Phyllobacterium zundukense: one gene and its partner. The protein of the gene in region 1 interacts with the protein of each later gene in a pairwise test. Links are inferred from orthologs where the notes say so. Each region holds a gene or a part of one and is shown on either strand. Other genes may lie near its edges. The genes, in order: N8E88_RS17920 and def.

Evidence for each region.
Region 2: the proteins of N8E88_RS17920 (region 1) and def interact in binary tests that used the Escherichia coli proteins (3 or more experiments, as listed by UniProt). The link is inferred for Phyllobacterium zundukense from one-to-one orthologs.

The regions. Positions count from the first base shown.
Region 1 is NZ_CP104973.1:1,135,672-1,138,948, reverse strand. Bases 172-3,125 are described here. They hold N8E88_RS17920 (aspartate-semialdehyde dehydrogenase), read right to left. Parts: upstream 2,189-3,125; coding sequence 1,154-2,188; downstream 172-1,153. Other genes in these bases: N8E88_RS17910 (MFS transporter), read left to right, coding at 2,757-3,125; N8E88_RS17915 (hypothetical protein), read right to left, coding at 2,290-2,421; N8E88_RS17925 (MarR family winged helix-turn-helix transcriptional regulator), read left to right, coding at 636-1,136; N8E88_RS17930 (organic hydroperoxide resistance protein), read right to left, coding at 172-484. In the rest of the region: more of N8E88_RS17930, read right to left, coding at 62-171; more of N8E88_RS17910, read left to right, coding at 3,126-3,277.
Region 2 is NZ_CP104973.1:561,968-565,105, reverse strand. What follows is about bases 323-3,137. They hold def (peptide deformylase), read right to left. Parts: upstream 2,088-3,137; coding sequence 1,557-2,087; downstream 323-1,556. Other genes in these bases: N8E88_RS15115 (DNA recombination protein RmuC), read left to right, coding at 2,201-3,137; fmt (methionyl-tRNA formyltransferase), read right to left, coding at 617-1,546; truA (tRNA pseudouridine(38-40) synthase TruA), read right to left, coding at 323-605. Outside these bases: more of truA, read right to left, coding at 1-322; more of N8E88_RS15115, read left to right, coding at 3,138-3,138. UniProt on the Escherichia coli protein: Removes the formyl group from the N-terminal Met of newly synthesized proteins. Requires at least a dipeptide for an efficient rate of reaction. N-terminal L-methionine is a prerequisite for activity but the enzyme has broad specificity at other positions.

The DNA of each region.
Region 1 (3,277 bases):
TAACGGGATATCGCTCTGGGTGTAGCTGTCTTGGACAACCCTAGTACGACAACCCTTGGTGTCAATTAATCGATATACGTACGTTGAGGTTGCTACGCGTGGCCTCCGAATAGGGGCAAACAACGTGCGCAGCATCGACAATTTCCCGAGCCTGTGCAGCTTCCACGCCCGGCAGAGTGACTGCGAGCGCAACGTCCAGGCCGAACCCCTTGCCGTCCTCGCGGGGACCAATGCCAACTGTTGCAGTGACAGCGCTCTCCTCGGAAAGTTTAACTTTCTTCTGGCCGGCTACATATTTGATCGCGCCAAGAAAGCAGGCGGAATAGCCGGCGCCGAAGAGCTGTTCCGGATTGGTGCCATCACCGCCATTCCCGCCAAGCTCCTTTGGCGTTGACAGCGTAATCTGCAGGCGGCCATCCTCACTTGCTGCTCGGCCCTCGCGGCCACCAGTTGCCGTCGCTTTCGTTGTGTAGAGAATGCTCATCATTTGTTCCTTAGGTTGGTTAGTCAGCACAATTTAATTTGCATACAATTAAATTGTGCGCAATAGATATTTTGGTGAGTGACGAAAAATTAAATGGTGCGCAATTCAATCGGGCCTGCTATTGTGCGTTGCCCTGAAAGGACGACAAACAATGAACGCAACATCGGGAAAGGCACCGGACTCGCTGCTCAAACTGGAAAACTTCCTGTGCTTCGCTATCTACTCGACCGCCAACGCCGTTACGCGCGCCTATCAACCGCGCCTGGTGGCGCTCGGCCTGACCTACCCGCAATATCTTGTGATGGCGGTACTCTGGGAGCGCGAAAGCCAGACGGTTAAATCGATCGGCGACAAGCTCAGCCTTGATTCCGGCACGCTAACCCCGCTTCTAAAACGCCTGGAAAGCGCGGGCTTGATTACACGCCGCCGCGATACGGTTGATGAGCGCCAGGTTCTGATCGGACTGACTGGCAATGGCCGCGCCATGCGCGAACGGGCCGAAGCTGTGCCCATCGCTATGGGAAAGGCATTCGGCTGCACCTTGGACGAGGCAAAAGGGCTGCGTGCCGAGTTGATTACCATGCGCGACAACCTCATCGCGAGCATCGACGCAGCAAATAAAAGGGCGCAGTTTTCCCGCGCCCTTCTATAGTTCAATAGGCTAGATTATCAGGCCGCGATCTTCTTCGGCTGGATGAGCCCGCGCGCAACCAGAAGCTCGGCAATCTGGATTGCATTAAGTGCTGCGCCCTTGCGAAGGTTGTCGGAAACGATCCAGATGGAAAGACCATTTTCGACCGTAATATCTTCGCGGATACGCGAGATGTAGGTGGCATCTTCACCGGCAGCTTCGTAAGGCGTGATATAGCCACCATCTTCGTGGCGATCCACGACCAGGCAGCCCGGCGCATCGCTCAGGATCTCGCGGGCTTCCTCGGCACTCATCGGGCTTTCGAATTCGATATTTACCGCTTCCGAGTGGCCAATAAACACTGGTACGCGCACGCAAGTCGCCGTGAGCTTGATCTTCGGATCGAGCATCTTCTTGGTTTCGGCGACCATCTTCCACTCTTCCTTGGTCGAGCCATCTTCCATGAAGACGTCAATGTGTGGAATGACATTGAAAGCAATGCGCTTGGTAAACTTTTTGGCCTCCACCGGATCGGCGACGAATACCGCCCGCGACTGCTGAAACAGTTCGTCCATTCCGTCCTTGCCGGCACCCGAAACCGATTGATAGGTCGCGATGACCAGGCGCTTGATCCTGGCCTTATCATGCAATGGCTTCAACGCGACCACGAGCTGCGCAGTCGAACAGTTCGGATTGGCGATGATGTTCTTCTTGGTAAAGCCGACAATTGCATCGGGATTAACTTCCGGCACGATCAGCGGTACGTTTGAATCGTAACGCCAAGCGGAGGAGTTATCGATGACAACGCAACCCTGCGCGCCGATCTTCGGCGACCATTCCTTCGAGACGTTACCGCCGGCAGACATCAGGCAAATATCCGTATCGGAAAAATCGTAATTCTCGAGGTTTTTGACCTTAAGCGTCCGGTCGCCATAGGACACCTCGGTTCCCTGCGAACGGCGCGACGCAAGCGCCACGACTTCGCTGACCGGAAACCCGCGCTCTTCCAGTATTGTAAGCATTTCGCGGCCCACATTGCCTGTGGCACCAACAACCGCAACCTTGAAACTCATCTGTAATATCTCCTGTCCCTCTCTGCTGTATAAACCCGCTGGCCACTGCGGGTCTTCTCCCCCGGGCCGGACCCGGGAGGGGGCGACCAGGCCAAGGGAAATCAGACCGTTTTAGTGGTCGTTTTCGCAGTCTGTTTGGCCGAAATTTTAAGGACAAGAGTACGCGCGTCAATGCCGCCGGCGAGCTTGCCGGAACCGTTCGTCAATAACAGCGCTGTTGATTCGCCACCCATGCGGGCTTCTCCTTGTCCGCCTGTGCTTGTACGCGGTTTCGGTAAAGAGTCAATTGTTTCGGCAAATGACAAGAATATGTCGCGTTACGCACAATTTTCGGCAATTGACGTAAGCTGCGGGCTTTGCTTTGATCAATATATGGTGAACACTTCATCCGTATATCGGGTGCGTGACCTTTTGGGGGGAAATTCCGGAGGACACCCACCAACGCGTTGTCTACGGCGAGCAATTCTGGTCCGCAGCTGACCACGCGTAGTGTCGACAGGTAATGGCATGACAAGGGGGTTACCTGTCGTGTTCTTGGCTCAACTGCTGTTTTCTGGGAGAAAATGAAATGACAACCACTACTGTGGCCGACGATTCTAGTCGGGGTATGACGAGGGAGGAAAAGAAGGTCATCTTCGCTTCTTCGCTCGGAACCGTTTTCGAATGGTACGATTTCTATCTCTATGGTTCCCTGGCCGCTTTCATCGGTACCGCCTTCTTCAGTGAGTATCCGGAAGCGACGCGGAATATCTTCGCGCTACTGGCCTTCGCCGCAGGCTTCCTGGTTCGGCCATTCGGCGCCCTCGTTTTCGGACGCATCGGTGATCTTGTCGGCCGTAAATACACGTTCCTCATCACCATCATGATTATGGGTCTGTCGACCTTCCTTGTCGGTATTCTTCCAGGTTCAGCCAGCTGGGGTATTGCCGCGCCCATCATCCTTATTGCCCTGCGCATGCTGCAAGGGCTCGCTCTCGGGGGTGAGTATGGCGGTGCAGCAACGTATGTCGCTGAACACGCACCAAACAATAGACGCGGCTACTATACGTCCTGGATTCAGACCACAGCAACACTTGGTCTTTTCCTTTC
Region 2 (3,138 bases), 570 kb from region 1 along the record:
AAAGAGCGGATCTGGTTGTGCAGGAATGATCGCGCGGATGCCTTGATCTCGACGATTTCACCGCTGCGAGCGACGCTCAAATGGTCGAGCGTTTTGACCGGGCTCTTTGATTGGCATTGGGTTGCGCGAAACGTTGTGAAATCATGGGTGCCGATGAGCCGTTGCGCGGCGTCGTGCATGGCCATTTCGTCGAGCGGTTTCTTTACCCACCACGCGCGGTGCGCCTCAAGTGGCGCGGGGGGTCTGCGGTTGATGATGCGGTAAAGGTAGTGCCGGCCCGTCGCCGAAAACCGCGCATCGAAATTGCTCCCGACGAGTTCGACGTTGATGATGCCAACGGTTTCCCCCGCGATGACCAGATGGGCGTTCAACGCCTCGCGTACCTTGGAACTGGCCCAGTCTTTCGTCAGATCAACATGCGCGATCTGTGCCGTCGCATGCACGCCGGAGTCTGTGCGGCCAGCGGCGCCAAGGGCAACCGTTTCGCCGCAGAATTTGAAGATCGCCTGTTCGATGGCGGCCTGAACAGTGTGGCCGTTCTCCTGCCGCTGCCAGCCGGCGTAGGGCGTGCCATCATATTCAATGGTGAGCTTGTAACGAGGCACTTAGATCTTGTTCATGGCAGGCGCGTTCCCTGTGCGATCTTGGCGCCGCGCTGGAACTCCAAACCATCCAAGACCTTCCCGCCCGCACGCTGCAAAGAGCGCAGGCGAACAGCGCCTTCGCCACAGGCGATGCGCAGATCGTCGCCGAGTACGGTTCCAGGATCACCTATCCCGGTTGCCGGGATCGAACGCAGCAGTTTTACCCGTTCAAGCTCCTCGCCGATTTCCATCTCGCACCATGCACCCGGAAACGGTGCAAGGCCGCGTATACGATTATGAACATCGATGGCAGCTTGCGTCCAGTCGATGCGCGTTTCCGCCTTGGTGATCTTGGAGGCATAGGTGACGCCGTCTTCGGACTGCGGCGTGAGCGTAAGACTGTCGCGCTCCAGTGCCGCCATGGCGCGAACCATCAGATCGGCGCCCGCCATGCTGAGCTGGTCGTGCAATTCGCCTGCAGTCATATCCGCCGTAATTTTCACCTTTTCGGCCATGGCGACAGGGCCAGTGTCGAGACCCTCGTCCATTTTCATGATCATGATCCCCGTCTCATCATCGCCGGCCATGATCGCACGCTGAATAGGCGCCGCTCCGCGCCAACGCGGCAGCAGCGAAGCGTGTCCATTGTAGCAGCCAAGTCGCGTACCCTCGAGAATTGCGGCAGGCAGGATGAGCCCGTAAGCAACGACCACAGCTACATCGGCCTCAAGGTCGCGAAACGCCTGCTGCTCTTCCTCGGACTTCAAACTTTTCGGTGTCCGCACTTCAATGCCGAACTGTTCGGCATTGCGATGCACCGCCGAGGGCGTCAGCTCCAGCCCGCGCCGTCCTGCAGGGCGCGGTGGCTGACTGTAAACCGCAACTATTTCGTGACCTTGGCCGATCAGGGCGTTGAGGATGGGTACCGAAAACTCCGGTGTTCCCATGAAGATAATTCGCAGGCTCATCGGCTCACACCGCCAACCGGCTTGGCGGACGGTCCTTGGCAAGTTTCTTGAATTTCTTCACGACCATCTCACGCTTCAATCGCGAAATGTGATCGATGAACAGAACACCGTTCAAATGGTCGATCTCGTGCTGCAGACAAGTGGCGAGGAGCCCTTCCGCGGCAACCTCTTGCTGCTTGCCGTCGATGTCGACATAAGAAACGCGCACCTGTGCCGGTCGCTCGACTTCAGCATAGTAGTCCGGGATGGAAAGGCAGCCTTCCTCATAGACGTTACGCTCATCGCTCGACGACAATATCTGCGGATTGATGAATATCTGAGGGGCTTTGGGCTCGTCTTCTTTGGCAAGGTCGATGACCAGCATGCGCAGAGGCTCACCGACTTGAATGGCCGCGAGCCCAATACCTGGCGCGTCATACATGGTGTCGAGCATATCGGCCGAAAATTTGCGCAAATCGGCGTCGAAACGCTCCACAGGCTTTGACACCTGGCGCAGCAATGGATCGGGAAGAATGACAAGTGGTTTTATGGACATGAGCATCACCTAATATCTCGGCTTTCAACCGTCAATCCGGCCTGAAAGTCGTTTATAAAAATGTTCTCGTTTTGATCTCACATTTGCCGTCCGAATCGGTTAGTCTGCACATTATGGAAACGTCAATTTCTCTGGATCAAACTTTGTTTCAATTTGGCTCGAGCTCTGTGTCGCTCGGTGCTACCTTGCTGGCAGCAGGTTTCGCCACAGCGTTTATCGTGTTCTTCGCTGGCATTGCAGTGTTGCGCTCCAGCCGGATGCGGATGGTCGCCGAGATCCAGGCCGAAGACCGGGCGCGGGATGCGGAAGCCCGGATGGGCGAAATTCTGAAAAGCCAGTCGGAGATGCAAGGCCGGATGCAGACAATGGCCGAGCTGTTCGGGTCAAGGCAGGCCGAACTCAATCAATCGATCCGCGAACGACTGGATGGCATGACGAGCCGCATCGGCCAGACCATGACGGAACAGACGCAGTCCACACACGAAAATCTGACGAAATTGCAGGAACGTCTGGCGGTCATCGATACCGCCCAAAACAACATCCAGGCGCTCGCCGGGCAAGTGGTGCAATTACAGGCAATCCTTGCTAACAAGCAGACGCGCGGGGCCTTTGGCCAAGCCCGGATGGAGGCGATCATCGCTGATGGCCTGCCGCAGGGGGCGTATGAGTTCCAGGCCACTCTTTCCAACGGCAGCAGGCCGGACTGCGTGGTGCGTATGCCGAATGGCGCGCCCAATCTCGTTATCGACGCTAAGTTTCCACTGGAGGCTTGGAATGCTATCCGCGAGTCGGAAACACCTGAGACCAAGAAGATTGCAGCCGCTCAGTTCCGGCGGGACGTAGAGATTCACATTCGCGACGTGGCGGAGAAATATCTGATCAACGGCGAGACCCAGGATACGGCGTTTCTTTTTGTGCCGTCCGAATCGATTTTTGCGGAAATTCATGAGAATTTTGAGGCCGTAGTCCAAAAGGCGCATCGTTCGCGCATCGTGATCGTCTCGCCTTCACTGCTGATGCTTTCAATCCAGGTTATTCAAGCCGTCCTCAA